3 regions of the Chryseobacterium sp. HR92 genome follow, and region 3 is predicted to be linked to each of the others. Evidence: riboswitches for the same ligand, from Rfam matches in the RefSeq annotation. Region 3 holds a riboswitch; each other region holds the start of a gene.
What was found. A riboswitch is a leader RNA that binds a small molecule or an ion and turns the genes downstream of it on or off. The one in region 3 is predicted to bind cobalamin.
Positions count from the first base shown of each region.

Region 1: another riboswitch for cobalamin. It lies ahead of SFA27_RS21190 (TonB-dependent receptor plug domain-containing protein); the one in region 3 lies ahead of SFA27_RS13130 (hypothetical protein).
Region 2: another riboswitch for cobalamin. It lies ahead of SFA27_RS06365 (acyl-CoA thioesterase); the one in region 3 lies ahead of SFA27_RS13130 (hypothetical protein).

Region 1 covers NZ_CP139139.1:4,656,239-4,667,262, forward strand. Annotated here, with positions in the region: tRNA gene SFA27_RS21160 (tRNA-Glu) at 1-69, shown strand, start outside; gene SFA27_RS21165 (T9SS type A sorting domain-containing protein) at 416-1,189, shown strand; gene SFA27_RS21170 (T9SS type A sorting domain-containing protein) at 1,412-2,200, shown strand; gene SFA27_RS21175 (DUF5074 domain-containing protein) at 2,371-4,629, opposite strand; gene SFA27_RS21180 (hypothetical protein) at 4,658-5,851, opposite strand; gene SFA27_RS21185 (YncE family protein) at 5,866-6,999, opposite strand; gene SFA27_RS21190 (TonB-dependent receptor plug domain-containing protein) at 6,996-9,029, opposite strand; cobalamin riboswitch at 9,138-9,324, opposite strand; gene SFA27_RS21195 (transporter) at 9,417-10,364, opposite strand; gene SFA27_RS21200 (cytochrome-c peroxidase) at 10,378-11,024, opposite strand, start outside.
Region 2 covers NZ_CP139139.1:1,406,028-1,417,051, reverse strand. Annotated here, with positions in the region: gene SFA27_RS06380 (endonuclease MutS2) at 284-2,431, shown strand; gene SFA27_RS06375 (GEVED domain-containing protein) at 2,514-3,617, opposite strand; gene SFA27_RS06370 (hypothetical protein) at 3,838-4,638, shown strand; cobalamin riboswitch at 4,672-4,852, shown strand; gene SFA27_RS06365 (acyl-CoA thioesterase) at 4,970-5,353, shown strand; gene SFA27_RS06360 (HD domain-containing protein) at 5,411-6,001, opposite strand; gene SFA27_RS06355 (XAC2610-related protein) at 6,003-6,701, opposite strand; gene SFA27_RS06350 (PadR family transcriptional regulator) at 7,215-7,544, shown strand; gene SFA27_RS06345 (PspC domain-containing protein) at 7,556-9,277, shown strand; gene SFA27_RS06340 (1-acyl-sn-glycerol-3-phosphate acyltransferase) at 9,593-10,186, shown strand; gene SFA27_RS06335 (PaaI family thioesterase) at 10,220-10,648, shown strand; gene SFA27_RS06330 (hypothetical protein) at 10,778-11,024, shown strand, end outside.
Region 3 covers NZ_CP139139.1:2,889,151-2,900,174, forward strand. Annotated here, with positions in the region: gene SFA27_RS13090 (enoyl-CoA hydratase/isomerase family protein) at 1-607, opposite strand, end outside; gene mmsB (3-hydroxyisobutyrate dehydrogenase) at 703-1,587, opposite strand; gene SFA27_RS13100 (enoyl-CoA hydratase/isomerase family protein) at 1,695-2,792, opposite strand; gene SFA27_RS13105 (acyl-CoA dehydrogenase family protein) at 2,892-4,052, opposite strand; gene SFA27_RS13110 (CoA-acylating methylmalonate-semialdehyde dehydrogenase) at 4,156-5,652, opposite strand; gene SFA27_RS13115 (bifunctional 2-methylcitrate dehydratase/aconitate hydratase) at 5,787-7,238, opposite strand; gene prpC (2-methylcitrate synthase) at 7,339-8,493, opposite strand; gene prpB (methylisocitrate lyase) at 8,496-9,392, opposite strand; gene SFA27_RS13130 (hypothetical protein) at 9,379-9,615, opposite strand; cobalamin riboswitch at 9,849-10,041, opposite strand; gene SFA27_RS13135 (hypothetical protein) at 10,559-11,024, opposite strand, start outside.

The DNA of each region.
Region 1 (11,024 bases), 1.8 Mb from region 3:
CCGTTCGTCTATCGGTTAGGACCTCAGATTTTCATTCTGGTAAGAGGGGTTCGATTCCCCTACGGGCTACAAAAGGACTTTTTCGGAAGTCCTTTTTTCGTTTTTATACCTACATTCAGACAATCTTTACCTTGCAGTATTTTATTTATTTGATCACCAGATCTCATGAATTACCACGCTACCCTATTATTTTGGGAATTCTTTATTGAATTATACCCAACAATATCAACAAAAGATACTCTTCAATTTCTGCATCTGCCTCTTATACAATCCAAACAATCAATAGTCTTTATCATCCGACAACAGAGTTATATTAAATTTCATTAAAAATATCACCAATAATGGAAATATTATTTTTTACTTGATCTATTAATCCTTAAATTTGGCTAAAACTATTCACAATAAAATAAATAACATGAAAATTAATTTACTTTTGGGAAAACAATTCTCTTTTAAAGCCGGATTAATGGCTTTATTTCTATTTTCAGCCACCACATTATCTTTTGCACAAAACAGAATTTATGCACACGCCCAAAGCTCAGGTGTATTTGGAGTCGCATGCCTGGGATGCCGTATAGATAATCCTTTGAATGCAGTTGGGTATAACGAGGATGACTATTCAACAATGGTATTGGGAACAGTCTTATTAGGAGGAATTCAACAAACTCTGATTTTTCCTGACCTAAGATCAGACACAAGGCTGGTTGTAGGAATCGGGACAGACAACATTCCATTATCTGTACAGCTATTAAGCGGGGTAACTCTTGAAACTATGAATGGAGGTACTTCTAATGAAGACCGCAGAACAATAGATGTAAGTCTTCTTAAGCTGGGGGCAACACCCAACAGAGGAACAGTAGAATTCAAGCCGACAAAACCTTATGACGGAATAAGAATAGGCTTAACGGGAGGTGTATTAAGTCTTGGCGGCGGATTCAGAATTTATTATGCTTATCAGGATCCATTGATCAGCATTATGGCTCACAGCCAAAACGGGCAGGTTACTCTTGGAGGAAATATTCCGGTAGAAGGCTCAGAAGTCACGCTGTTCAATACTTCCGGAAAAGAAGTATATCGCTCTACACTAAAATCAAACACTTTTGAGCCAAGACAGTCTGAAGGTGTTTATATTATGAATGTACAAACTAAAGAAGGAAAAATATATTCCAGAAAAATTTTAATTAAATAATTCAATAAACAATACAATAAGTGCGGCAGACTTTTAAGCTGTCGTATTTTTTGTATTCATTTTCAATGAAATATAAAAACCAATTCATTAAGTAAAAATAAATTCATAATTGCAAATATCAATAAATCATTAACAAATCACATAAATATGAAATAAAATAATCAACATAATCATTTTATTTATAAATTTACAAAAAAGCTAAAACCCAAAATTTTTCTACATATGAAAACTTATTTATTACTTGGCCAACGCACAATGAAAGCTGCAGTTTTGGCATCGTTCCTATTTTTAACAAGCACAATATCTTTTGCACAGATTGTGAAAACCTATGCAAGCAGCCAAACCAATCAGGTATTGGGAGTATGTTTAGGCTGCGGAGTATTGAACCCTCAAAATGCGGTAGGAAGTAACGAAACCGACTACTCTACAATCCAGGTTTCAGTAGGCCTTTTGGCAAGAACAGAACAGACATTGATCTTCCCAACGACCAATATCGCAAACAACACCAATAAACTGGTAATTGGAATTGGTTCAAATGGTACTCCACTATCTGCTCAGGTATTGGGAGGTGTAACGATTGAAACATTTAACGGAAATGTTTCCAACAACGATTACCAAAATCTTACCAATAAGCTGCTCAACATTGGAGCTGGAGATCCAAGCTTAGGTGAGATTGAGCTTACCATGAATATTCCTTTTGACCGTGTCAAAATCAATGTGAATTCAGGATTATTGAATATTGGTGGAGAACTTAGAGTATATTATGCTTATCAGTACAAAGATCCGCACATCAATTTCATGGCTCACAGTGAGAATGGACAGTTTACCCTTGACAAAAATATTTCTGCACAAGGTTCGGAGGTTAGTCTAACCAATACTTCAGGAAAAGAGGTATTCCGTTCTAAACTGACATCGAATACATTTGAAACAAAACAGCCACAAGGAGTATATATTATGACCCTTCAAACGAAAGAAGGAAAAACATACTCTAAAAAGGTAATTATCAAATAACAAAGATCCGTAACAGATCAAACCCGGCAAGCTTTTCAAGCTTGCCGGGTTTTTTATACGAATAATTTATACTATTCTTCATGATCAATAGGGTTTCATCATCTCATTAAAAAAACCCTGACCAGTTTCGGTCAGGGTTATATTAACAAGATTTACTATCTGGAATAGTATTAGTTTTTGATCAGTTTTTGCTGATATACTGCTTTATCTGTTACAGCTTTTAAAATATAAATCCCTTTTGGAAGCACACTTACATTCATCTGGCCGTTGTTCAATTGTGCATTGACAACTCTCCCTGAAGCATCATAAACAGTAACACTCTGGATTTTCTCCTGAGTTTTAATGGTAAGAATATCAGTTACCGGATTCGGATAAATGCTGAATTCAAGTTTCTTAACTTCAGCAGTTGCTAAAGTTGAAGCAGTACTGTTTACAGTAAGTGTTTTTTCTACCAATTTACCATTTGAATTAAAGCTGATCATGATATCAGAAGTTCCTGAAACAAGCGGTGTCAACACCAGCTCATCACTATCATTAATCACTGCTGAAACTACTGTAGGGTTACTGTTTGACTTTATAGATTTCACCACAGATACTGCCATATTATCAGCATCGGAAACTATTGTTTTCAAATCAATCGTAGTGATATTTCCTGCTGTAACCTGTGAAGGTAAAACGCTGCTCACAACCGGAGCCGAATTATTGGTAAATACAGTCAATGCAGGGAACCAATAGTAATCATTCAAAGTTTTTGTACTGGTAAGAGTTCCGCTCATATTATAAGTATGGATCCAGTTCTTCTGGTAGTGTGCACCGTATCCGCTTTCTGTAGTGTTCAGAACAAGTTCACCGGTAACAGGATTTACACGAAGTGCCGCACCATAAGGAATTTGCTTAAATTGTCCTGTCTGCCCCGGAATTGCTGCAAAGTTTTCGTTAAATGTTTTCGTTGTAACATCAAATCTTACAATCTGTGTTCCTGAGCTCCAGCTGCTGATTGAATTGATCCAGTATAAAGCATTCTCTTTATTACTTGCTGAAAATTTACCGGCATTCCATGCTCCCCAGTCTCCAATGTACTTCGTTGTTGGAATGTTGTAAACCTGTGTGGCAAAAGTAGTAGGATTGATGCTGATCAGCTTCTGATCCTGAATTCCCCATACACTTCCGTCTTTAGCCTGAGCAACAGAATAGAAACCACCGGCAATAGTACTCACTACCGTATCTGTATTAGGATTAATTACTAAAATTCCTACCCCTTGCTTCACGGCAAATACATATTGTGATGTACGGATCATGTTTCCAATCTGACCGCTACCCCCAGTTCCGGTAATTAAAGAACCTACCTGTAAATTATCAATATTGAAAGTAACAATTCCTGTAGAAGTACCAATATATCCTTTATGTTCATTGACTCCTACGAATGATCTTCCATCACCACCTCCGATATTATTAAATCCTGCAATTTTCTGCATGGTCTGCGCATTGGCTACAACCAGTCTACCTCCGGGAGTATACTGAGTATCTCCTCCGTCGGCAGCCTGCTTGGATACAAAATAGAATTTATCTCCATAGATTGTTCCGTATTGGGTCGTCGCACCAAAAGCCTGGTTATTATTTGCGTTACTGTATACACGGTAATTGATCTGTCCATTGTTGTCAATAAAGTTTACAGAGCCATTGGTATGCCCAAACCATTCTTCGTTCACCATGAAATATCCATTGGTAAAATTATTGGAAGCAACATATGGGGAAACAGGGGTAAGCGTAGATGAAATTGGAGTAGTATTAAAGCCTGGATTAAAGTTCCAGACATCCCATGAACCGTTTTCCAATGCACGTGAAGAAGCTCCAACACTGGAATATCCAAAATCTGCATCTGCAGGGTTCTTTACCCAATAAGCCCAATATCCGTTAACCGTCCAGCCAGACTGCCAGTGATCATTAGCAGCATCTACGATGGTATAGCTGTCAAAATCATAAGCTGTAGTATTCACAAAACCATTTACCGGATATAAAGGATAAGTGGTATTTCCACTTTTGATCAATGCATTGGTACCCTGACCATTGATATCAAAACCTATTCCACCAACCGCTGATCCAAATTGTGTTCCTTGATACAGCAATGTGTATAATCTGTGGTCTGCTTTAGCAATAGCTTTAAGCATATCTTCTCCTGTAGCATTCCCATCCCACTTGAATCCCCAAACCATAGCATCAGGGTTTTTACTGTCATTCCATTGTACTACAAAAGCAGCCTGATTGGCTCCCGATCCCACCCAATACTGAATATCAGAAAAACTGATCGTTGTCGTATTAAGATTGCTGATCCCTGAAATATCATTTCTGGGTACACCCTGAACTTTTATCTGTGCATTTGATAAGCATGCAAACAGAAAAAGCATCATAAAAAGATAAAACTTTTTCATTTTTTATTAATTTAAATAGATTGAATTGTTATTTGAAATGTAAATCGTAGGCTCCTGCAACTTCTGTAGAAACCTCTCCTAGCCAGCCAGCTTCCTGATTGACTCCTGTATATATTTTCATAAAATCAACACCGGGAAGTTTTACGTATTTCCCACTTCTGTCTACCGCCCAGGAAATATCAATATTTGAGGCATCATCATTATTCGGGGCATTATCAGCATATCCGAAATCATATGATTTTCCTACCCAATAAGATCCGTCACCGTTCTGATCATGGAAATTGTTCGCCAGGCGTGTTCCAGAAAAACCGTAAGAACTATCTGTAAACCACAAAGGATAGTAGCTCTGTGCATGAAAAGTATTTTTTGTTTTAAAGCCCTGGTTTCCAAGGTTGTCATTCCACTTGATATATTCTACATCGGTTTGCCAGAATTCAGTTCCTGCCACAGGTGTTTTATTTTCATCAGGCTTATGATAAGTGATGCTGTAATCTTTTACGGTTGTATTTTTGAAATATTCGCTGCCTGCAATTTCATACCATTCATCATTATCAGGTTTTCCGTTTTTGTTTCTGTCATAGGCTACCATAATAATTCCCGGTTCACAGGATCCTGAACGTTGATCCGCGGCATCATTTCCAAAGAAAGCATTTCCCAGTACTTTAAAATCACGTCCATTCAGGTTCGGAATAGTATGGTCAAAACCGAAAACAACATATCCTCCATATCCTCCCAGGCTGATCATGGTAGAATTACCTCCCACCAAAGATTCGTTTGCTTTCTGAAGCATATTTGCAGCTGTATTTCCAGGTAAATATTCCGGAATTTCATTCATGAACTGTCCTACAGCGGGGCGGAATTCTAATACTTTCGCAATATATTTACTATAAGGTGTTTTTTCTTTGGTAACGATTATTTTAGAATGATAAACCTGTTCGTTTCCTTTATGGTTAATCTTCAGAGTTAAAGGATAAGCATCTGCATCGGGACTGATAAATTCAAGCTCTGAGTTTTGAGAGATAATAGAGTCATTGATACTCCACGTAACTGAACCTGAAGCATTGGTAGGAATACTCAAAACCTTTAACCGTTCAATGGTATAGGAATCGTCAAGACCGTTGAATGTAAATTCATCTTCATCATCATGTTTACAGGCTATCACTCCTATCAGGAGACATGATAAAAACCCGGTTTTTAAATAAGTAAAGGTATTTTTGTTCATTTCTTAAAGTTTGGTTATTTGTATAAAAAGGTGAAGTGAGCCGGGATATTTCCGCCCTCTGTTTTCCATTTAAAGTGTCCGTTTTTATCAAAGCAGTACACAAATCCCATGGATACGTAATTTCTGGCATCTGTCATGTAGATATCTTCTGTAATTGGGTTTACAGCAATTCCGTAAGGTGTTTTAATGGCTGTTTCGTATTCTTTGTCGAAAATCCTGTTCGCAATGATTTGTTCTGTTTTCACATCAATAATTCCAAAACTCTTTTTATAGCTGTGGGTATTGTAATTGAATTCATTGCCGTAGAAATAAAGTTTATCATTAACGATTGTCATTTCACTTACAGCAAGGTGGAAATCTTTTTTAACCATTCCCGTTGCTGCATCTATAAGATATAAACTGGAAGGAACATTATAGTAATCTCCTCTTGAACTCACATACAGATCACCATAATTGTCTTTTTTAATGTGGTGAAGATTGATCGCAACATTTAATTTTTTAAGTTCTGTGAAAGTGTTCAGATCAATTACGGAAACAGTATTATCGTAATCGGGAGCTTTATATCCTCCGGAATTGGCCACAAATAATGTATTCCCTACAATTTCCATTTCTTCAGGCTGATATCCCACTACCACTTCACGCTGAATGGAAAGAGAAGCTGTGTCAATTTCCACTACTTTTCCTTTTGGTGCTTTTGGGTTTATTGCTACAGGACCGGCATAACTGCTGGCATAAGCTTTCCCGTCTTTGAAGGCCAAATATCTGCAGTTTTGCAAAGGAATAGAAGTAATACGCTTTGCTGTTTTTGCGTCCAATACTTCAATTTTATTGGAAACATTGACAACGATGTACAGCTTGCTGCCGTAGACTTTAATATCATTTCCTACATCTCCCAGCTCTTTCACCACATTCGGGTTAATCTCAGCATAGATATTCCGGTAGTAGGTTCCTTTGGTATAATCAAAAAAGTCCAGCGTACATTTGTTGCTTCCCATATTTCCTTCATTCAGCATATAGAAACCTTTTATTGCCGTATTTTCTGATGGAAGTCCTTCTACCACTTCCTGGCGGACAATGATATCATCTGTACGGCATGAAGTAAGAAAAGCTAATACAAGAAATAAAAAATAAAAGTTTAGTTTTCTCATAGGGTGAAGTTTAGAATAAGTTTAAAGTTTCTTCCGGGCATCGGATAATTGATTACTACGTCATAGTATTGATTGAAGATATTATTCATCTCCAGGCTTACTTTAAATTGATGATTGGCCCAGTTGAATTTTTTCTGAACAGACAGATCATGAGTATACCAGGGCTGTACATAATTGTATTGAATGTTGTCCTGATTCACATCATACCTTTCTCCAACGTACATCGCGCTGTAATTGAAGCTCCAGTCTTTATAATCTGCCATCAGACTGAAAGACCCGCTATGCCAGGGCGTATAGGGAATCTGATTACGATAAAAAGTATCCTCCGGGTCAGTCATATCTCTTGCACTTTGATAGGTATAAGAAAGCAGCGGTCTGAGGATTACTTTTCCCAGCTGAAATTCTGTCTGTACATTCACGTCAGCACCTATGATTTCAACCATTCCAAGGTTCATCATCAGCCAGCGGAACATGCTTCCGTTTGGAGCTGCTACAATTTTATCCTGTACTTTGTTGTAGTAACCGTCTACTTTAGCATAAAAGGTCTTAAAGAGACGGTTGTTATAATTCTTCTGATAGGTAAATCCTACATCATACTGATTAGTAAACTCCGGTTTCAGGTAAGTATTGCCGATATTGGTATAATATAAATCATTGAAGGTTGGAAGTCGGAAAATCCTTTTATAGAAAGCTCTGAGGGTAAGCTCAGGAATTTTTTCAGGCTGATAGCTCATAAATACGGCAGGCGTCCACTCTCTGCTGTCTCCGGGTCTTTTGTTTTTTCTTACTTCTTCAAAAGTAAAAGTTCCTAAAAGGCTTCCCAGGATTTTGAACCTGTTCCATTGATATGTTGTTGCCAATGCTACCAATGTGGTGTAACGTGTAGGATAAGAAAAGTTATCCAGATTGGCATCCAGATTATTATACTGAAAATCTCCACTCAGGCTGACATCCCAATTGGGAGTAATAGAATAGATATTGGATGAGGAAAGATAAAGCTCTCGTTGGATATAAGTATTATCGGTATGAATAATGGATTGCGAACGAACTGTGTCCATAAAATGGGTATAATCGTAAGCGAATTTTGCTTTCAATTGGGTTTCAAACTTGGGAAACAGTTTTTTTCTCAGATTGGCCTGTACAAAATAATTTTCATCAGAAAGTCTCGCTCCTCTTCCTCCGAAACGTCCATTCACAATAGGTGCCGGCATTCCACGGTCTGAAATATAACCATAACCACGGATATTCCAGCTTCCGTTATTTAAAATTCCGTTGAAAGACGTTTCAAAACGCTTTGCTTTGATATCTGAATCCTGTCTCTTAGCAATGGTATCATAAGCCTGCTGGCCGTCAGGATATTTCTTGGCATATCGAAATCTGTAAATTCCGTCACTCTGCATAAATTCTCCACTGAAGCTGGCGGAAATTCTGTCTGAAATTTTCTGTTCCAATCGGAATGACGGATTAAAAAGATCAATGGAGGCACTTTTTGCTCTTATAACGAGATTGGTTTTTCTTGTTCCTTTAAATACAGGTGTTTTTGGCTGTAAATAGATAGATCCCGAAGACCCGAAGTCTTTTGCCGGTTGAAAAATCTCACTTTTCTGTCCGTTGTATAATGATATTTCTTCCAGATCGTCCAAAGAATATCTTCCCAGGTCAACAAGTCCGTTTTGGGCATTTCCCAGTTGAATTCCATCATAGAAAACCCCTACATGCTGGCTTCCCATGCTACGGATATTAATGGTTTTCAAACCACCCAATCCTCCATAGTCTTTGATCTGCACTCCGGAAAAATACCGCAGGGCATCTGCTACGGAATGACTGTTCAGCCTTTCCAGCTGCTCGCCCTGCAGGGTTTGCGCCGGAAGAATTTCTTTGAAATTTTTCTTGTAAAGGCTGATCACCTTGATGGATTCTTCCCGAACACTGTCTTTTTTCTTGATTTGAGAGGACAAAAGTTGAGATGTTATCACCAGTATTGTGAAAACAGCTTTATGAATTGCAGAAGTAGTTAGTTTTGCTGCCATTAGCTCATTTAGGATAATGATGACGCTAATGGATGTAAGAATACAACGACAAAGCACAGCTGTCACTGCACAGAATCATTGATGTCCTAAGCTTTATTCCACGAAAGCGTCAAACGATTATTTTCTGGCAGGTCTTCTGACTTACTCCATTTTTGAAATCCTTCCCATTAAAAAAACAGTGGATATATTCTTCAAAAACTTTGGTGCGGAGCTTACAGCAGCGGGTCTGTTCCGGATTTTCACCGGATTCCCTTTTAAGAGCTTTTTATGGCTCACCAAATTTCGGCAAAGATAAAGAATTATTCCTAACCCCCAATTAAAATCATGATTCATAAACAATTAAAGCTCCCGAAGGAGCTTTAACATCATTTCATAGAGGGCACCATCTTAAATTCCAATATTCAGGAAAACACTGAATCTTGATTTTGCTTCAATATCTCCTCCTGCCAGATGAGTATACATGGGAAGCATAAGTTCACTTCCCAGACTCAACTTTTTATAAGAGGCCTCAAATCCCAGTTTTCCGTACAAAGCACTTCCTGCAGTATTGGGCAAGGCTTCATCGAATTGTTTATTCTGGGCATAGACCTCTCCCTGAACTCCCGTTTTTATAGAAAAAATAGATTTTTTATTTCCTGCAACCTGATAAAATCCCGTCGCTGCATAGTTCCATTGGTTCCCAAAACGGTAATTTTTCTTATTCTCAGTTTTGATCGTGTAATCTGTATTAACCAATACAGCTACTTTATTTTTCTGAAATTTATAATTCAAAGCCGCCTGATAATCCCAGCTTCCGGTTCCCAACTGAAAACTTGGATTAACACCGGACGCTCCTTTTTCATCAAATTTCCCCAAAGGTATTTTTACTCCTAAACCTCCGCTCAGATGGTGGAAATTATCTTTAGAGCTCATCAGCTGGTAAATCCCCATTAGGTTCAGATCTCCGATTCCATTGATTTTGATATCTCCCTGCATTGTTTTCTTTTCATGGAAATGAAAGGGCAGGCTTGCATATACGCTCAGTTTTTTAGTCAGTGGAATTTTCTCCCAAAGCTGCAGCGTATTGAAATACTGATCCTGGGTAAGGTCTTTTACAAATAAATTTTCTTTGGCTTTATAATGCTGAGCAAAGTATTTGATTCCGATAAACTGTGGATTCAATAAAGACTCAAAGCCGGAAGATCCGTTTCCTGCTGCACAGCCGCACGCATCACAATCATCATCAAAATCGAATCTGCTAAAGGTATTCGGATCAATATAAGCACTGTCTCTAATAATCTTTGCCTGATACTGACTAAACAGGATCAAACTTACTATCACTATAATCTTCTTCATGTTTTCTATAAAATTATTCTGCAAATTTTGGATTGGATATAAAACTTTTATCCGATAATGTTTTCAGGAACGCAATGATTGATTGTTTTTCCTGACTATTCATAGCAATTCCCACATGACCATTCTGTTTTAATTGTGGATCAAGGTTGGGATTATCTTCCACCTGATCCGAGTAGAAATTGAGTACCGCCTCTAAGGTGTAAAATCTTCCATCATGCATATAAGGTGCAGTATATTCTACATTTCTTAAACTCGGAACACGGAATTTCATCCAATCTACCTGATTAAGGCTAACTCTGTAACGTCCCGCATCCTTAAATTCTGTATTGTAATACATTCCCGTATTTCTGAAGCTTTCATCAGTAAACAGTTCTCCGCTATGGCAGGAAGCACATTTCTGTCCAAACAAAGCTATTCCCTGAGATTCTGCTGAAGTCAGCTGTTCCTTTCCCTGTTTGAATCTGTCGTATTTTGAATCCGCAGAGATCAGTGAAGCCATAAACTGCGACAATGCTTTCAGAATTCTTTCTCCTGTAATGGTTTCATCTCCATAAGCTTCTCTGAACAGTTTTTTATACTTCTGGTCATCTTTTATCTTTGAAATAGCTTCCGGTATGGAGCTGTCCATTTCATTCACATCTGTAATTGGGCTGATCGGTT
Region 2 (11,024 bases), 1.5 Mb from region 3:
GATTCTATTACTTATTTGAGTGAGTAAAGAAGTGCGGCTAAGTGCTGATGAAACATTATCATTATACATACGCTTAGAAAGAATCAATTTCATTGATTGCATTCTTTACCTCTTTAAAGGAATAAGATTTAGTAATAAAAACTTTGTGTTTAAGTAAATTGATCTTATTTTTTGATTCTAAAAGTTTCAAAGAAGAAACAATTATATCATCAAATTCCAGTTAATTTATTCTGTAAATCTCTCAGATATACGTAATAATCAAAATTCTCACTAAATTTGCAGTGTGTATATAAATAAAGAAGATTTAGACGAATTAGAGTTTCCGCAATTGCTCGCGGAAATCTCCCCATTTGCGTATTCTCCGAAAACAAGAGAAAAAATTCTTCAACTTCGCCCAATGGAAATAGACGAGGCGGAACTTTCGTTAAAAAAAACATCAGAATATCTGTCAAGTTTTGAAAGTTCAAATGCGATTCCGTTTGATGAATATGAAGATATCGAAAGTGAGCTGAAATTGATGCTGATTGAGAACTACCGCCTGGAAAATGCTGCTTTCATCAAAATAAAAACCATCACGGAACAGATCGGAAAACTGCAGAAGTTCTTCCCCACCATGCCCGAAACATTTCCTACTTTATTAGAGGAAGTTTCTGTACTGGAATTCAGAAAGGAGATCATTGATAAAGTAGATAAGGTTTTCAACCGTTTTGGTGAGGTAAAAAGTGAAGCTTCTCCGGCTTTGAAAGGCTTGAGAACTGAAATCCAGCTTGCTAAAAAAGCAATTCAGGAAAATTTCAACCGTGCACTCACCACCTATGGACAGAATGATTTTTTGGATGATATCCGGGAAACAATTATTGATGACCAAAGGGTTCTGGCTGTAAAATCAGGATTCAAAAAAAGAGTAGCCGGAAGAACGCTGGGAATCTCCAAAACAGGTTCCATTACCTACATTCAGCCGGACAGTGTTGTAAAGCATTACTTCAAACTTCGTGAAAGTGAGGAAGAAGAGAAAAAAGAAATTGACAAAGTTCTCCGACAGCTTACTGCCGAACTGGCAGAGTTTCAACCTCAGCTATGGAGATATCAGGTGTATATTTTTGATCTGGATCTTACAAGAGCGAAAGCTAAATTTGCTGATTTAGTGAACGGAATTCTTCCAAAGATCAACCGTCATAAGACATTGAAACTTAAAGACGCTTACCATCCATTGCTATGGTTGAGAAATAAAGTAGAGAATAAAACGATCCATCCTCAGACTCTTTCTTTAACGGAACATAACAGGATTATCTGTATTTCCGGACCTAATGCCGGTGGAAAATCAATTACCCTTAAAACGGTAGGATTATTACAGCTGATGATTCAGAGCGGTATTCTGGTTCCGGTTCATCCCAAATCTGAAATGTTTTTCTTTGAAAAGATCATGACTGACATTGGTGATAATCAATCCATTGAAAATCATCTGTCAACCTATTCATCTAGATTGAAGAAAATGTCCGGAATCATCCGTGAGGCAGATGCCCATACCCTTCTGTTGATTGATGAATTCGGTACCGGTTCTGATCCGGAACTTGGAGGTGCGCTGGCAGAAAGTTTCATGGAGTTTTTCTATGACAAAAAGAGTTTTGCCATTATTACCACTCACTACACCAACATTAAACTGGTGATAGAACAGCTTCCCAATGCTCAGAACGCAGCAATGCTCTTCAATGAAGAAACACTGGAGCCGATGTATAAACTGGAAGTAGGCCAGGCAGGAAGTTCATTTACTTTTGAAGTTGCAGAAAAGAATAAAATTCCAAGATTTATTATCCATTCTGCCAAGAAAAAGGTAGAGCATGATATCGTTAATCTCGACAAGACTATTGTAAAGCTGCAGCAGGAGAAATTTGAAGTTGAAAAACTGAAATCCGATCTTGCAGAAAGAAAAGAATCTGTAGAAGATAAACGTGATAATCTTCAGAAGCTGAATGACCAGCTCCAGCAGAAACTGTTCAATTTCCAGAAACTATATGAAGAGGAACACCGCAAGCTTCAGTTTGGTAATAAAATTGAAACGTTCATCGACAGTTATACAAAAGGAAAATCCAGAAAGGATGTTGTAAAAGACTTTGTAAAACTTCTTGAACAGGAGAAATTCAGGAAATTAGGTCATGATAAGGATGAAACAAAACGCCTGCAGGTTGTTAAGAGAAAAATTACTCAACAGCTGAAAAAAGAGGAAGTCATTGAAAAAATTGCAGAAACCAATGAAAAACTGGAAGAACAACGTAAAAGTGACCGCGCTATCTGGATGAAGATCGGACAGCGTGTTCGTATTACAGGAAGCACCAGTGTGGGAACTATTGAAAAGATTTCCAGAAACAAGGTGATTGTTAATTATGGAACCTTCAAGACTACGATTAATGCAGATGAACTTGAGAGAATTTAAGTAATCTGAAGTGAGTTTAAAAAGAACTCATTTTACGCAAATACTAAGAGAGAGTACCCAATGATACTCTCTCTTTTTTATTTTATTTCTTAATGAATTTTAACCGGATTGCACTATTTTTATCTTTCAGCTGAATAAAATAAATTCCTTCGGATAAATTACTAAGGCTTACTTTATGATCGGAAACTTTTCCTTCACTTGTTTTCTGCCCCAATACATTATAAATTTCATAATCCGTTGCTTCTGAAATTCCGGAGATATTTAAAACATCGGATGCCGGATTTGGATAAATTTCAGGTTTTGCCGATTTACCGGCTTCGTTTACTGCCAGTGTAGGGTTAAGAAAGTTTATACCATAATCCTCAACTTCTCCATAGGTAAATGAACCACAGGCATCCGCAGGCACTTCCTGTCTGCACATTACCCTCATCACAAGTCCGCAACCATTAATTACAGAGTTTGGCAATGTAGGATAACCAGGAATAGAAAATGTGGTTACAACCGGAGCTGTTGAGGTCACATTATTCGCAACCAGTATTCTTTCATTAGAATCAAAAACACCATTGCCATTAATATCTATCCATGCTGTTACAGTGATAGGACTTGGTGTGCCAGTCCATGTATTACTCACTGAAAGCGTATTTCCTACGCTTCCTGCTAAAAATTTAATTCTTCGGTCTACATCAGTTCTGTAATCAATATAGTTGGAAGCTCCGGAGTTGCTCACCATTGGAGCTGTCATTCCCGTTGAACTTACCGTTACATTGGATATATATACCATTGTTGCATCTATAGAGGCAGTAGTGCAATAATTGAGTGATGTTGCAAAAAATATAGGGTTCGACCACATTCCCTGGGTAGTGCATACTTTTGCTACCTGTACTTCATACACTGTACAAGGCTGTAGATTCGTAATAGTAAATGAATTTTGCCCAGGTACAGGAGTAGCCACCATCCAGGTAGTAGTTCCGGGTAATCTGTATCTGATAAAATTATTCGGGGTATCAGGATCGGCCGTCCAGGTAACGGTTCCGGAGGTAAGGGTTATATTGGACATCTGAACACCGGTGGGAGCATTCGTATCACAGTAAAATAATGATTTTAATTCTGTTTCTATTTTATTTTCTGCCTGAAAGCTGGAAATTCCCAAAATAAAAGAGCATACATAAAGTAGTTTTTTTGTCATGTTTATTAGTTTTAAAATTCTCTTGAAAAATAAGTCATTTTTTTGAATATGATTTACATTTAACTTATTTATTATCACTTATTTCTTTCATAAAATATTATGGCTAAGGCATCATTTTATAGGATCAACTGAAAACCAATACAAGATTTAATAAACTGCTACGTTATAATTATCTTCCGAAAAGCATTTAATTTATATATTTGAGGATCAAAAAAATTTCATGATGACTTTTATAAACAAAGCATTCTATTTATCCGCTTTCAGTATTTTATCTATAGCTTTTGTAAAAGGGCAGACTAAAGTTCCTTTTGGAGTTGTAAAAGCTGAAGAAGGATATGCCAACGTACGTGTACATAAAGACGACTATCGAAAAATTGTAGACAAGATCCGTATGCGTAAAGGAGATGTATTTGTTTATGTAAAACCGGCTCCGGGAGAAACGGAATGGATCTGGATCAAATATCCGGAGAAACAGGATGATGACAAACCTTTTGTACGTTATGAAACTCTTGATAAAGAAGGAATGGTTAATAAAGGGCGTATTGCATATGTAGACCAGCTTCCCGCCTATACTCCATCCAAATCTAAAAACGGAAGATCTCTCATTTTCACAGATAATTCTGATCCTAAAATCCCTACTGCACAAAGAAGCAAAGTAGTAATTGATATTTATCCTTCCAATGCTGGATACCGTAAAAAAGAAAAAGATGCAGAAGGAAAAATTCTTACCATTGATAAAGTAAAGCCCTGGGGAATCGGAAATGACCTTCCCGAAGGAATGACTGAAATCAAATCAATCAGAGTACAACAGCCCGGAAGAGGATCTGTTTTTGTAAGAGAAGCCATCAAAAATATGTTCCAGCCAACCATGGATTTTGAGAACATTGGAGTAACGTCCCTTGACTCTGACAATATTTTCCTTTATATGATAAATGGTTCAGGAGAAAACAGATACACCACTCTTTGGACGATTAAGAAAGGAAGAGTAATCAGCCAGATTATTTACCATAATCCGGAATAAATTCGCTACTTTTGCACCTGAAAAGTTTTACGCTTATTCATCACAGAAATTGGTTCTGCATCACTGCAGATTAAAAGGGAACCGTGTGAAAATCACGGACTGTCGCGCAACTGTAAGTAACTGAAATCTTTATCAAAGATCCACTGTGCGAGGCATGGGAAGGAGATAAAAGATGTTACAAGTCAGGAGACCTGCCTGTTTCTTTAAACAAATAACTTTCGCGATTTGAAGTTGTATTGATCTGATGGATTGTTTCAGGGGTTCTCTAAGTTCCTGTCATTATTCTGTTGTTTTAATATCGTTTTCATTTCGCTTTAATTAATAATGATATATGACTACAGAAGAAAGAATTGAAGCATCCGAAACCAGAATCTTTAAAGCGGTTTTCCCTAACACAACCAATCATTACGATACCCTTTTTGGTGGTACGGCTATGCAGCTGATGGACGAAGTAGCTTTTATTACCGCTACCAGATTTGCCAGAAAAAGAGTGGTAACGGTGAGCAGTGACAAGATCGATTTCAAGAAACCTATTCCAGCCGGAACTATTGTGGAACTGATCGGGAAAGTTTCATACGTTGGAAAAACCAGTATGAAAGTAAACGTTGAAATTTACACTGAACAAATGTACTCTTACGAAAGAGAAAAAGCCATTGTAGGTGATTTTACTTTTGTAGCGATCGATGAATTCAAGAAACCAATCCAGATACTATAAATAATATAGCTTCGGGCGGCCTTTGGCCGCCCGAAGCTTATTCTATTTTCATTAATTTTATTTCACAACTTTTTCTGTTTCCAGACTTCTGCTTAATAAAAATTCAAAGGCCTCTCCCATTTCATCCGATGCTCTGTTGATCGCATTTTCAAGCATATTTCGGATTTGTTTTTCTGTTACTCCGGCTTCCGTCCAGCTTTTTCCTGAAGTATGGGAATTTAAGATAAATGGCATAATTCTGTCAATCCCACAGGCAAAAATAGCATCAGGAGTTTTCTCATCTTCAAACTCAAGCCATAGATTAAAAAACTCTGTACGCAAAGGTTCATCCAGGATTCCGAAAATCTTTTGGGCAGATACCTTCTCTCTGTCAAACTTCCCTACCATTGCTTTTTCATCAAAAATAAAGGTGTCTCCAGCTTCTATCTCTACCAAATCATGAATGGAAAGCATTCTTATCACTCTCAACAGATCAATATCTGCACGGTTTTTAGCATATGGATAAAGGATCTGAGCCAGAATGATGATCTGCCAGGAGTGTTCTGCAGTATTCTCTCTTCGGGAATCGTCAGCATTATAATTTCTTCGCTGTACATTTTTCAAGGCATCCACTGCCAGGATAAAATCAATCTCTTTCTGAATTTTCATCTTACTTTTCTCTATTATATTGTTCTGAAGGATACACCTTTGTTTTGGTTACCCATTTATTATTGATCTTTTCTTTAGTGATTACTTTCACGCGGCCTTCTACCGTCATGTCTTCTTCTTTTTCAAAGACTTTATCAAGCCCTTTATTGGGAATAACTGCATATTCAGTGGTAAAAATATCACAGCAGCCGGATTTTCCATAGGAGATCAAGCGTTTACGTTGGACATCAACATCAAAAATATCAAGGGAACTGGATGCAAGATCCGTAAGTTCTTTACTCTTCACAAATGCCATTCTTGTACTGTTGAACACATAAACATCATAGGAAGCTGCACTATAGTTTCCCATATTTCCGTTCCTTACCGCTATATCTTCTGTTCCATCAAAATTAAAATCATTTATGATTACTGAGTTTTGTTTATTCGTCAGCTGGATCATTTTTCCAAGCTTGGGTTTTTCAGCCTGATCTGTTTCCAATACCAGATCATCCGATGCAAAAGTCTGTATCTTTGTATTTTTGTGATCAAACAACTCTACAGTTCCTTTTCCGCTACATCTGTCATCATAGCAATTTTCTACCTGAATAATGGCATCATAATTCTTTGAAGCATTTTTAACCTCAAACTGATATTGCCCAAAACATGCTGGCCCAAGTAAAACAAAAGCAGGTAAATGCTTATACTTATTGAATAAATTCATGGTAAAAGTAAATGATTTAGGTGTTTTTTTCCTAACAAAAATACGAATCATAATACCGATCTCAAAATTCCAACCTTATTATCTGTAAGGATTTGAAACATTTTAACAGCCTTTAAATGAAAGAGTATTCAGTGATAAGAAGCTGTTCCCGCTATACACTCATACTCCTCGCTCCTTACTAAACCCAAACCACTGTGGGGTAACCGCTGCTATCGGGGCTATATTATGGGTAATGAGTAATAAATAATGAATGATAACTTTTTCTCTTCATTTCTTTCATTTTCAATTAAAATTTAAACATTTTTTGACCAAATTCATTTTTCATAAAATTTACGATAAAAATTATTTCACTGATTACCAATTGTTTATATTATTTATTTTAAAAATTTCACTACTTTGTATTGCATAATACCATTTTATTTACATATCTTTGTAATGTAAAATCGAAATAGGTACAACTAGCTAGGTTCCGAACTTCGAAAATTATATAACTAATTAACAAAACTTATAAAGATGAATACCGAAAATACCAAAGCGCAAATGCGAAAAGGAATTCTGGAATTCTGTATTCTAAGTCTCATCAATAATCGCGAAATGTATGTTTCTGATCTTATTGACGAACTGAAAAAAGGAAAACTGGATGTAGTGGAAGGAACCCTCTACCCTCTTCTTACAAGACTTAAAAACGGAGAGTTTCTCTCTTACAGATGGGAAGAATCTACAGGAGGACCACCCAGAAAATATTATCAGATCACAGAAAAAGGAAAACTTTTCCTGGATGAACTTCAAAATACATGGAATGAGCTGACAGCCTCAGTAAACAACATCACCCAACAAAATTAAAAAACAAAGCTATGAACAAGACACTCTCAATAGGACTCGCAGGTTTTTCTTTTACAATAGAAGAACACGCATATATAAAGCTCAGCGATTACCTGAACGCTCTGAGAAGCTCACTGGATGCTTCTGAAGCTGATGAGGTAATGCATGACATAGAAATAAGAATGGTGGAGATTTTCAAAGACTCTCTGGGAAAACGTGAAGTAATTAACGATACCGATGTAGAAAAGGTAATCGCACAGATCGGAAGCCCGGAAAAAATTGAAGAACAGGAAGAGGCTTATTTTTCTGAAAAAACATCTACCAGAAATACCAATTCAGGAAACAATTATACCGATAAAAAACAACTGTTCCGTGACCCGGAAAAACAAAAAGTAGCAGGGGTTTGCGCAGGGTTAGCTCAATATGTAGGAATGGATATTACCGCAATGAGAGCAATCTGGCTGGGAATATTCGTCTTAGGAATTTTTACAGCAGCCATTTCATCTTCACTGATCGGTCTTTTATATGTAATCCTTTGGATCGTACTTCCAAAAGCTGAAACAGCAGCAGATTTCCTGAAAATGCAGGGAAAGCCTATGAACTTCGACAATCTTAAGAATGAGTCTAATAAATTGGTTCAGTTTGCCAATGAATCTACTCAGAGGGTCGGAGAAATATACAACGAAAACAAACCTTACATCAACAATGCTGGAAGCGGAGTATGGAATGTATTCAAGTATATCGTAGGGGGATTCTTCGTATTGATGGCTGTAAGCAGCATTATCGGAGTATTTGTACTATTCGGTCTTTTCGGGATGGATACAGACTTCCCAGGTGCCAATGAGATCAGATTCTATATGGATGATCAGGGGCTTGATAAAGTACTGGCAGCCATGATGGTAATCGGAAGCTTAATTCCGGCAATCCTTTTCAGCTTATTAAGCATCAAGATTTTCTCTCCAAAAACAAAACTGAGAAACATCGGATGGGTTGTAGGAGGTTTATTCCTTCTTCTGATCGGACTGGGAACTTACTTCGGAATAAGCATGGCCAAAAAAGACATGATCTATAGAGGAAGTAAAGAAGATGTAGAGAATGTTGCTATCAACACTACTTCAGATACAGTGTATGTGGATGTAAAGCAAGTTAACATTCCTCAGAATTTCAAAGCATATAATAATGATATCTATTCTGATAAAATATCTGTTTATGAAGAAGATTATATCTCAGTAGATGTAACAAGAAAACCAGATATTAAAACACCATATCTGATCATCAAAAAAGAAGGAAAGGGTTATAATTTCCCAATTCAGCTGATAGTTCCTGTAGAAGTTGTAAACAATAAAATATTACTTCCAAACTATATCAAATATCCATATGAGCACAGATTCAGAGACTATAGCCTGGATTATGAACTTGTAGTTCCGCAAAAAACAGTGGTTATTTCATCGAACAAAAACCATATCCATATGGATGGTGACTTAGATGGAGATGGCATCAATGACAATGAACAAGACAGTGATGAAGACAACAACGGTGTTAGAATTGAAAAAAATAAAATCACGGTAAACGGTTCAAGTATCGAATACAACTCTGATGATCAGGACAGTATCATCGTAAACGGTAAAAAAGTTCCGAACAACCAGGCAAAGAAAGTAATTGATTCTGCAGTGTCCAATATCAAAAAATCAAATAAAGATATGGACATCAAAATCAAAGACGGAAAAAACGAAATTTCCATACAAACTAAATAATTAACTTCAGAGAGTGGTAGAAGGTGTGGGTGGATGGCAACCGTTTGAAATTCACACCCTTCTTCTCTCAGAAAAGTAAAAATAAAACTCTATTTAGTTTCTTATGTAAAAAAAAAGTTTTAATTTCGTAGAGCTAAAATTTAATAACCAACCAACCAAAAACACAGCCTTATCATGATACAATTTGCAATGGAATTCGTAATGAAAATCGTAGATTTAATTAGCGGTTTGTTTTAAGAGCGATAATATTTCAATATATTTGTAAAGTATAACCAAAGTTTGGTTATACTTTTTTGTTTTTAATCCAAGAAATCTATGAAAAAGCTGATAGGCAAAGCAATGTTAAAAATATTAGGCTGGAAGGTCGTTCTGCAGGGCGATGTCAACAACCTGAACAGGTGTATCCTTGTGGTAGCACCTCACACCCATAATATGGAATACATTTTAGGAAATTTCGCCTATTGGTCACTGGAAAAGCCTTTAAAAATCATCATTAAAGACGCTCACACCAAAGCCTGGTATGGAGATCTTGTAAAAGGTCTTGGTGGTATTGGTATAGACAGAAGCCAGAAAAATGATCTGGTGAATTTTGTAGCCAATCAGTTTTCAAAAGAAGATTTCAGTCTTGTTATTACTCCGGAAGGAACAAGAAGCTGGGTTCCGAAATGGAGAAAAGGGTTCTATCATATGGCCTTGGCAGCAAAGGTACCTATTGTACTGGCAGCGGGTGATTTCAAAAGAAATATTGTTTACCTGGGTTATACCATTCCGTATGAAAGAATAGCATCAGTTCCTTTTTCAGAAATTATGCAGGAAATTCAGGACTATTATATCAAAAATGATATTGTTCCTAAGGTTCCTGAAAATTGGAATCCTAATATTATGGGAACCGGAACTGAACAGAATTAAATGCTAGATGCAAAATTAAATCAATTATAAGAAATGAAAGGTCAGACAAAAGAAGAAATATTAGCATTCATCAATAACTGGGGAGATGTAACTCTTGCAAAAACTCTTGAAATAAAATTCATCGATATTGATCTGGAAAATGAAACCCTTACTGCCACTATGCCTGTACTTCCGAGAACGCATCAGCCGTTTGGGATCATGCACGGAGGAGCAAGCTGTGTTTTGGCTGAAACTTTAGGTTCAAGCCTGTCTAATATCTTTATTGATGGTGAAAAGTATTACGGGGTAGGAACCAATATCAATTCTAACCATTTAAGAAGTAAAAAGGATGGCATTGTAACCGCTACAGCTCGTTTTATCAGAAAAGGGAAAACCATGCACGTTTCGGAAATTGAAATCCGTGATGAAAAAGGAGTCCTTATCAATCATACGACAATGACAAATAATATCATCAATAGATAGATAGATAGATAGATAGATAGATAGATAAGTACAACATAAAAAAAGAAAGCTCAAATAAATTTTGAGCTTTTTGTATATAATGACTGCAACTATTTTCTTTTTTGTCATCCTATAAGAAAAATAATTACCATGAAAACAATTTTACCTTTTTTATTTCTGTTTACTTTATTCATTTCCTGTAAGCAGGATGATGAAATAGTTTTACAAAAAAACGGTTCCTATGACCTGTATGTTTCAGGAAAGGATAATTCACAATTGTGCTACTGGAAAAATGGTATAAAGCATAATATTACCAATGTGCCTGCAGATACTCCATCAAAAATATTTGTTAACGGGAATGACGTTTACATCAAAGGAAAATCTGGTTTCTGGAAAA
Region 3 (11,024 bases):
CTCTTGCAGCAATTTTTTCTGCCAGTTTTTGGGCTTCGTTCAGTAATTCTTCGGGAGCAAAAACATGATTGACAAAACCAAAATCTTTACAGGCTTCTGCGGAATAAAATTCTCCGGAGAAAACCATTTCTCTTGCTTTGTATAATCCAATAGCTCTTGGAAGACGCTGGGTTCCGCCAAAACAAGGCAATAATCCTAATGTTACTTCAGGGAGTCCAAATTTTGCTTTCCCGCTGGCCAGAATAATATCACAGGATAAAGCGAGTTCACAACCTCCTCCCAATGCAAAACCATTTACAGCGGCTATCACCGCAAAAGGAAGTTCTTCGATCGCATTAAAAGAAGCTTGTGCAGCAATTGAAAAAGTCTCTGCTTCTGCGGGAGTCATTTGCTGCATTGCTTTAATATCCGCCCCTGCAACAAAAGCTTTTTCACCGGAACCTGTAATAATTAACACTCTGATATTTTTATCTGATCTTATCTGGCTGGCAAATGATTTCAGTTCCTGTAAAACCTGTTTATTCAAAGCATTTAATGCCTGCGGACGGTTAATCCTCAGTGTTCCGATGTGCCCGTTTTGTTGATATAGTAATGTTTCGAAAGTCATTTTTAATTGATAGTTGATAGTTGATAGTTGATAGTTGATAGTTGAAAATTATTGAAAAGTGGTCATAGAGAGGTTTTTATCTTCTATTCAAATTTTTAAAGGTCTCTATTTAGAAATTGGATAATACTTGAAAAGTCTGTTTTTCCGTTTCCGGATTCGCTCCACATTCTGTATAAATTCAATGCGGTATTGCCGAGAGGTGTGGATGTTTTGGTTTCCAGTCCGGCTTCTGCAGCAAGACCCAAATCTTTTGTCATCAGGTCTACGGCAAAACCACCGGAATAATTACGGGAAGCCGGAGCATTTTCCATCACTCCCGGATAAGGATTATACACATCTAGAGACCAGTTTTTCCCGGAGCTTTTCTGCATAATTTCGCTTAAAGTCTGAGGGTTAAGACCATGTTTTACGCCCAGATTGATAGCTTCTGAAGTTCCGATCATATGAATGGCCAGCAGCATATTATTACAGATTTTAGCAACCTGTCCCGCTCCGGATTCTCCGGCATGGAATATATTCTGTCCCATACACTTAAGTATCGGTCTGGCTTTTTCATAATCTTCCTGTTTACCACCCACAATAAAGGTTAATGTACCCGCCTGAGCTCCTGCAGTTCCTCCTGAAACGGGGGCATCTATCATTCTGCAGCCTTTTGAAGCAGCAAGTTCAGCAACTGTACGTGCTGTAACCGCATCAATAGTGCTGCTGTCAATCAATAATGTGTTTGGTTTCAGACTGTTTATAAACTCTTCTGAATAAAGGTCAGCTACGTGTTTTCCTGAAGGCAGCATTGAGATCACTACATCAGCATCCTTAGATGCTAATACAGCAGATTCGGCAGCCTGTCCTCCCTCTGACACCAATATTTTTAGAGCTTCTTCCGAAAGGTCAAAACCCACAACATGATGGCCTTTTTTGATCAGGTTAACGGCCATAGGCCCGCCCATATTTCCTAATCCTATGAATGCTATATTTGACATAATTTCTTGATTTAAAGTTTAAGGTTGATAGTTCAATGTTCTCTATTGATGGAAAAATGCTATTATCAGATGTTGAAAAAAGAATGTAAAAACTTCATTTCTAATACTTAGATCTCCATTCTCAGCTTTTCATTTTCCATTTTCAATTCTTTAAAGTAAGAATCTACCCATTCTTCCGTAATGTCATCCAATGTTGCGGGATGCCATTTTGGAGACATATCTTTGTCGACTAATAATGCTCTTACTCCTTCTGCAAAATCAGGGTGGATACAGCACTGGCATGACAGATTCAGTTCAGATTGAAAAACTTCCTCAAGACTTAAACCTTTACCTTGTTTCAGCTGCCTGAAAATAATGTGTGCCGAACTTGGAGATCCGGCTTCAAAGCTTTTCACTCCATTATTCACCCATTCATCTTTATCATTGTGGCTGATCAATATTTTTCTGAAATCTTCCAGAGAGTTGACTTCTTCAAACTGCTTGATAAAAGACTCATGCAATGCTGCCTGAGACTGAGGAATAAGGACTTCTTTTGAAATATTCTCAAGGATATGGGATACGGTTTTATGAGATGTTCCGCTCCAGTCTGCCTGTTGAAGGGCATTGAGAACAGCTTCTTTTGAGGAGGATTCTATATAATAATCTGCAAGTCCTAAAAATTTACAATCTGCTCCATCCAGCCTTGCGCCTGTTAATCCTAAATAGATACCATAGGCAGAAGGCATTTTATTCAAAAACCAGGTTCCCCCTACATCAGGATACAATCCAATTGTAATTTCAGGCATTGCCAGCTTACTTCTTTCAGTAACGATACGGTGTGAAGCACCCACCATCAGACCAATTCCACCTCCCATTACAATTCCGTGTCCCCAAACGATAACAGGTTTTGGGTAAGTATGAATCATATAATCTACCTGGTATTCTTTTGAGAAGAAGTCGAAACAGTCTTGTGGCACTTTTGTACCGTCTGTTGTACGCTGTGCAATAATAGCATCATGTAATTTTCTTACATCACCACCTGCACATAAAGCTTTTTCACCAGCTCCCTGAAGGAATATACAGGCTACTTCACCGGAAGTTTTCCAGTTTTCCAAAACAACTTTCAGTTCTTCTATCATTTCCAATGACAGCGAATTGAGCGTTTTTTCGGAGTTCAGGGTAATAATTCCGACGTTATTTTTTATTTCTGTTATAATTACACTCATGGTATTTAATTAAAAAATGAGGGTTGAGAGTTGAAGATTGTTATTAAAAGTTGTCTAAGTTAAATGCTAAAGATTCTACATTAATGAAAAATCTATTAATCATCTTATTTGTAGAGTAGCTCCTTCTTCAAGGATCTTTCTTGAGATCACGAGTTTCATAATTTCATTGGTTCCTTCCACGACCTGATGTACTCTGGCGTCACGCATCAGCCTTTCAACCGGAAAATCCTGTGTACAGCCATAGCCTCCTAAGATCTGAAGGGCCTCGTTGCATATATTAAAACTCATATCCGTAGCCAGTCTTTTTGCCATGGCACAATAAATAGTGGCATTGGGATCTTTGGAATCAAGTTTAAATGCTGCTAACTGTACCATTTGACGGGCAGCAACCAGCTCTGTCACCATATCTGCAATTTTAAACTGAAGAGACTGAAACTGGGCTAATGATTTCCCGAACTGCTGCCTTTCATGCATATAGCGCTGAGCCTGATTAATTGCTCCCTGCGCAGCTCCTACAGAACAGGTTCCGATGTTGATGCGGCCTCCGTCCAATCCTTTCAGAGCTATTTTAAATCCTTCTCCTAATGAGCCTAAAAGATATTTCTCTTCTACCTCTACATGATCTAAAAATACAAAACGGGTCGGCTGTGTATTCCAGCCCAGCTTTTTTTCTTTTTCTCCAAAACTTATTCCAGGAGTATCTGCATGTACTACAAAAGCACTGATTCCTTTGGTGCCGGATTCTCCCGTACGGGCCATGACAATTAATATATCACTTTCACCTGCTCCGGAGATAAATGCTTTGGTTCCGTTAATACTATATTTATTTCCTTTTTTTACGGCTGTCGTTTTCAAACCTGCTGCATCTGAGCCTGAGCCCGGTTCAGTAAGACAGTAGGAGCCTAAGAGTTGGCCTGATGCCAGATCCGGACATAAGTCTTTTCTGACTTCATCACTTCCAAATTCATCAATCATCCATGAAACCATATTATGTATGGTAATATAAGCAGTAGTGGAAGGACAGGCTGCGGCTAATTCTTCGAATATAATGGCTGCATCCAGCCGTGATAATCCCAGCCCTCCGGCTTCTTCGCTGGTGTATACACCGCAGAAACCCAATTCTCCGGCCTTAACAATAGCTTCTTTGGGAAATTTCTTTTCAGCATCCCATTCTGAAGCATATGGAAACAGCTCTTTTTCAGCAAACTTTCTCGCGGCATCCTGAAATGCCAGCTGGTCTTCATTGAGGTTAAACTCCATAATATTGAATTGAAAATTTATTTGAATTGAAAATTGAGAATGAATAATTGAACGTAAAAAGTGAATGATTGAGAAGTAAAGTCCTTTTTAATGATTGCCTCCCTTATTTTAAGCTGATGGTCATATTCACATTTCCTCCCGGTACATCTTCTTCAAACCAACGGGCAGTAATGGTCTTGGTTTCGGTATAGAAACGAACGCCTTGTTTTCCGTAAGAATGCAGATCGCCAAAGAATGATTTTCGCCATCCTGTAAAAGAGAAAAACGGCAGCGGAACAGGAATCGGAAGGTTAACTCCAATCTGCCCGACTTCAATTTCATGCTGGAATTTTCTTGCAGCAGCTCCTGAGTTGGTAAAAATAGAGGTTCCGTTTCCATATGGGTTTTCATTAATGATTCTAATCGCCTCATCTAATGTTTCTGCCTTTAATAACAGCAATGCAGGCCCAAAAATTTCCTCTTTGTAGATGTCCATATCCACAGATACATTGCTAAATAAGGTAGGCCCTACAAAATATCCGTTTTCATAGCCTTCTACAGTACAGCTGCTCCCATCCAGCAGAACTTCTGCACCCTGATCATAGGCACTTTTGATCAGCCTTACCACTTTTTCCTTAGATTGCTTATTGATCAACGGGCCAAATGCAGCAGATTCATCAGACCAAACTCCTGGTCTGATTGTGCTTAAAGCAGTTTTAATATCTTCTACCCAGTTTTGTGCCTCTCCTACCAATACGGCCACACTGATCGCCATACAACGCTGCCCTGCCGCACCACAGGAAGCTCCTACCAGATTATTGATCACCTGTCCTTTATTGGCATCCGGCATGACCACCATATGATTTTTGGCACCGCCAAAGGCCTGAACTCTTTTCAGATTATCAGTTCCGGTACGGTAAACATGTTCTGCAACCGGTACAGAACCTACAAATGAAATAGCTCTGATGTCAGTATGATTCAGAATATGATCTACCTGATCTTTGGTACCGTGAACAATATTTAAAACGCCTTTAGGAAAGCCTGCCTGCAAAAACAGCTCTGCCATTTTCATGGAAGTCATAGGAGTCTGCTCAGAAGGTTTTAAAATAAAGGTATTACCACATGCTATCGCCATAGGAAACATCCATAAAGGAATCATAGCCGGAAAGTTGAAAGGAGTAATTCCTGCACAGACACCAAGAGGCTGAATGTAACTGTAAGTATCTACCCCTCTTGCTACGTTTTCTACTGTTTCCCCCATCATCAGAGTCGGAATATTACAGGCATGTTCCACGACTTCTATACCGCGCCATACATCTCCCATAGCATCTGCAAAGGTTTTTCCATTTTCCTTAGAGAGAATTTCAGCAATTTCTTTTTGATGTTCTTTTAAAAGGTGCTGGTATCTCAGGAATAGTCTTGCTCTTTCCGGAGTGGCAACTTCTTTCCATATTTTGAAGGCTTCCGCAGCTGCTTCAATAGCTTCATCTATTTCAGATAATTCTGTGAGAGGAACTTCTGCAAGGATCTCCTGTGAAGCAGGATTTTCTACAGGAAGATAGTTTTTTGTTTTACTTTCTGTAAAATTTCCATTGATTAATATTTTTATTTTTTGTGACATAGTTTTTAAATTAAAAATGGAGAACTGAAAGTTATGATCATAAAAATGAGAATGGAGAATTGATTATTTTCAAAAAAATATCGACTATTCATTAAAAACGTTTTGATATTCAATTCTCCATTTTCTTATTGATTTTAAATAACTAAAAGATCTACGAATTCATTGACGTTAAGATTGGCTAATGTGTCATATTCCAATGAATTTTCAAGAATCGTTCTCTGTTGTTTTTCCGGGAAAATACGGGCAAGGTTCACTTTATATTTCTTGATCAGTTCAGGAATACCTTCGTCTCTTCTGCGTTTGTGGCCAATAGGATATTCTACCACTATTTCGTCTAAAACAGTTCCGTCATTAAGTTCTACTGTCATCGCATTTGCAATAGAACGTTTTTCCGGATCGTGATAATCTGCTGTAAACTGAATATCTTCCACACATTCAATTTTGTCACGAAGTACATCAATTCTTGGATCTGAAGCGATGTTATCTTCATAATCGGCAGCTGTCAGTCTTCCATAGATCAATGGTACAGCCACCATATATTGGATGCAGTGGTCACGGTCGGCAGGATTATTTAAAGGTCCTTTTTTATCAATAATTCTAATAGCAGCTTCGTGGGTACGGATGGTAATTTTTTTGATATCATTTGTTGTTTTTCCAAGGTCTCTTAAAGTTGCATGTAATGTCATTGCTGCTTCTACTGCGGTCTGCGAGTGAAATTCAGCAGGGAAGGAAATTTTAAAAAGAACATTTTCCATTACGTAAGAACTATATTCTCTTTGGAATTTGAATTCATTCCCTTTGAAGGAGACATCGTAGAATCCCCATGTTTTTGCAGTCAATACAGATGGATAGCCCATTTCTCCTGTTTGTGCAATCAGGGCAAGACGTACAGCCCTTGATGTAGCATCTCCTGCAGCCCACGATTTGCGGGAACCTGTATTGGGAGCGTGGCGGTAAGTTCTTAAAGACTGTCCGTCCACAAAAGCCAGTGATACGGCATTGATAATTTCATCACGGTTTAATCCGATCAGCTTTCCTACTACAGCTGTAGAAGCGAGCTTTACCAATACAACGTGATCCAGCCCTACTTTATTGAATGAATTTTCCAATGCCATTACCCCCTGGATTTCGTGAGCCATAATCATTGCTTCCAGGACCTGTTTCATTTTTAAAGGTGCTTTTCCATCTGCAATATTTGTTCTGGATAACCAGTCTGCAGTGGCTAAAATTCCTCCAAGATTATCAGAAGGGTGTCCCCATTCTGCAGCCAGCCATGTATCATTGAAATCCAGCCAACGGATGATAGCTCCAATATTGAACGCTGCCTGAATCGGATCCAACTGGAACTGAGTACCCGGTACTTTTGCTCCGTTAGGAACTACCGTTCCTTTTACCACAGGTCCTAAAAGTTTCGTACATGCAGGATAAGTTAATGCTTCCAGACCACAGCCGATCGTATCCAGAAGACAGTAATGAGCAGTCTTCCATGCCAAGTCATTTTTAATTTCGTAGTTTAAGACATAGTCTGCAATGTCTGCTAATACCTGATCGGGTTGTGGTCTTTCGTTTGAGATGTGTGAACTCATTTTTTTATCGTTGAAAAATTTAATTAAATAAAAGTTAAAAGTGGAAAATTGAAAATTGAAAATGAATTATTCCTTTTTCATTTCCACATTCTATGTTCCATTATTTTCGGTCGTTAATGGATACAAATTCTTTGTTTTCGGGCCCTGTATAGTTGGCACTTGGGCGGATAATCTTTCCATCCTGTCTCTGTTCTATGATGTGAGCACTCCATCCTGTCACTCTTGAAATAACAAATAAGGGGGTGAACATCAGAGTAGGAACTCCCATCAGATGATAAGAAACAGCGGAGAACCAGTCCAGATTCGGGAACATTTTCTTTTCTTCCCACATGATCGTTTCCAGTCTTTCAGCAATATCATACAGCAGCATATCTCCTGCTTCTTCGGAAAGTTCTTTAGCCACTTTTTTAATGACTACATTTCTCGGATCTGAAATGGTATACACCGGATGCCCGAATCCGATAATCACTTCTTTATTGGCAATGCGCTGGCGAATATCACTTTCAGCTTCATCCGGAGAATTATAACGGCTCTGGATTTCAAAAGCAACTTCATTAGCACCTCCATGTTTTGGTCCTCTTAAGGCACCAATGGCTCCGGTAATGGCAGAGTAAATGTCAGATCCTGTTCCTGCAATCACACGGCTCGTAAATGTTGAGGCATTAAATTCATGTTCTGCATAAAGGTTTAACGAAATTTCCATTGCTTTTACCCATGACTCTGCGGGTTTCTTCCCGTGTAACAGGTGAAGGAAATGCCCTCCTATTGTATCATCATCAGTTTCTACATCAATTTCTTTTCCATTATGGGTATAATGGTACCAATATAAAAGACCTGAGCTGAAAGATGCCAGTAATTTGTCTGCAATATCTCTTGCTCCCGCCATATTATGGTCATCTTTTTCCGGCTGAATACTTCCGATAGCAGAAACCATAGAACGCATGACATCCATTGGATGGGCTGCAGCAGGAATACTCTTAAGGATATTTCTCACAGAATGAGGCAGTCCTCTCAAAGATTTCAGCTTAGCTTTATAGTTTTTCAATTGTGCTCCGGTAGGCAGCTGGCCATAGATCAAAAGATAGGCTACTTCTTCAAACTGTGCTTTCTCTGCCAGATCCAGAATATCATATCCTCTGTAATGGAGATCGTTTCCACTTTTTCCGACACTGCAAAGCGCAGTATTACCTGCTGCTACCCCTGAAAGCGCAACGCTTTTTTTAGGTTTAAATGTGGGTTCACTGTTATTTGACATTATCAATTATTTTGTTTAAAAAGGTTGTCTAATTTTTGTTCGTAGTCGTAATATCCAATGCTTTGGTAGAGCTCTTCCCTGGTTTGCATGGTATCTAAGACATTGGCCTGGGTTCCTTCTTTGCGAAGATGTTCATATACATTCTGGGCAGCTTTATTGGCAGCACGGAAAGCCGATAGCGGATAAAGAATCAGTTCTACACCTGCATTTTTTAACTCCTCCACCGTGTACATTTTTATCATCCCGAATTCGGTAATATTGGCCAGCACCGGAATTCCCGTAGCTTCAACAAATTTGTGATAAAAGCTTAAGTCAGGAACGGCTTCTGCAAAAATGAAATCTGCTCCCGCTTCCTTGTAAGCGACCGCTCTTTCCAGTGTTTTTTCTAATCCTTCATTGGCAAATGCATCTGTACGGGCACCAATTACAAAATTTTCATCGGTACGGGCATCTGCCGCAGCTTTCAATCTGTCTACCATTTCTTCTTTGGTTACCACTTCTTTTCCCGGTCGGTGTCCACAGCGTTTTGCTCCTACCTGATCTTCAATATGCAGAGCCGCAGCCCCGGCTTTAATCAGTGACTTTACGGTTCTTGCAACATTGAATGCTGAAGGCCCAAATCCGGTGTCAACATCTACCATTAATGGTACTTCGCAGACATTCGTGATACGCTGAACATCTATCAATACATCTTCCAGCGTGGTAATTCCTAAATCAGGAACCCCCAAAGAACCGGCAGCAACACCACCTCCTGAAAGGTAAATTGCATTGAAACCTGTCTGCTGTGCTAATAACGCATGATTGGCATTAATGGTACCAACAATCTGAAGCGGACTTTCTTTTCGCATGGCCTCCCGGAATTTCATGCCGGGAGACTTCAAACTTTCACTTGTAGTCATTATAATATTTATTGTTTAGTTGAAATTTGTTTACAGAAGACCATGAACAGGCACAACAGCAGCCACCATCATTCCATGTGATGGTAAAAAGGAGATCAAAAGGAAGCTGATTGATGTTAATCGTTTTTTGTAATCCGGAATTCGGAATCATTATCTCCATGCAAGCCTGTTTATTTCCAAGTCTGCTGCTTCTGCATAAATAATCGAAATCGAATGGGTACATTTTTTAACTTTTTATATTGATTAAATCTTCATAAAAAGTTCCTGGCAAACTTCACAATGTTTGTAAGAAAGAAAAATATGGAAAAGGAAAATACGATGAATACACGATAATGAAAGAGCATACTACCCCACTACTTATTTGCATCACAAAAATAACATGAGCTGACAAAATATATTGATCCCACTGTTATCCATATCGTATCATACCTGACTATAAGCTTCAGACCGCGAAAGCATCGTCAATTCGAAATAGGCAGGTCTCCTGACTTGTAACAGTTTTTATCGCCCTTCCCATATAACCAGGTATACAGTGGACCTTTATTTGATAAAAACCTTGATGTTACTTACAGTTGCGCGACAGTTCGTGATTTGCACACGATTCCCTTTTAAGACACAGCTAAGTGTAACCAGTTTCGGTTGATAAAGAAGATGTTAAGAACTCCTTGGTGGTAAATATAGGTATTTTATAAAAACGTGAAAGATATTTTATGCAAACAATAACTATTTATCTATAACCCATTGATTTTGTTGTTATTAAAAATACACTTTTCATCCAATAGGCATTATAATTTAGATGATTATGCTTGTTTTTTGTTACTAAATCCCTAAGATATGAGACGAAAAAATCAAACAAGTTTAAAGAAACCGCTTATTTACTATTGTTTTTCATCCTGTGATTAAAGTGTTTTTTTGAATTGTTTTTTTAAGGATAGTGGATCTTTATCTTTTGATATTAAATGATCTTTTTTATATCTTTTTTAGCCAGAAATTTTAATCTTTATTCTTCAATCCATTTTCTGAAAGCAACTGTGTTGCTTTGTAATCAGAGGAGTTTCAGTACTTTTTTTGGAATGGATCATTTTATACAGCCGGGTATCATTCAATACATTGAAAAAATCCGCCAAAAAGTGACGGATTTTATAGTATTTGAGATTCTGTTAAAATTAATTTGCGGCCGGATCAATCAGTCCTGTAGTAAGACTTAAAAATTTCAGCAGATTTTTATGGTCAAAAAGCAAGGTTGCATAATGTTTCCCTTTCTTAAAAACCAGTTTTGAACCTCCTGGAAATTCACTGCCTGCATCAAGTTTCTGCGTTTTAGCATTGTATTTACTGAACTTAGTTTTGCTGTCCTGCAGTGTGCTTTTATTCATAATAAGGCCAAATGGAAGCCCTTCTACCACTACAGGTTTATTCTCTGAAATGGTAAAAAACATTTCATTAACAGCATTATTTCCTCCCAAGCTGCAGTACAACTCCAAACCTGTTTTTGTAGGCCATTTTGCATATTTTTCCTCATTGGCATCTTCATAAAACATAGTTTTCACATTCAATGCTTTTGAGATTTTATCGGGAGTTTGTGGAAAAATAAATTCTGTATTTTTATCCAATAAGGAGTTGAGAACTGCT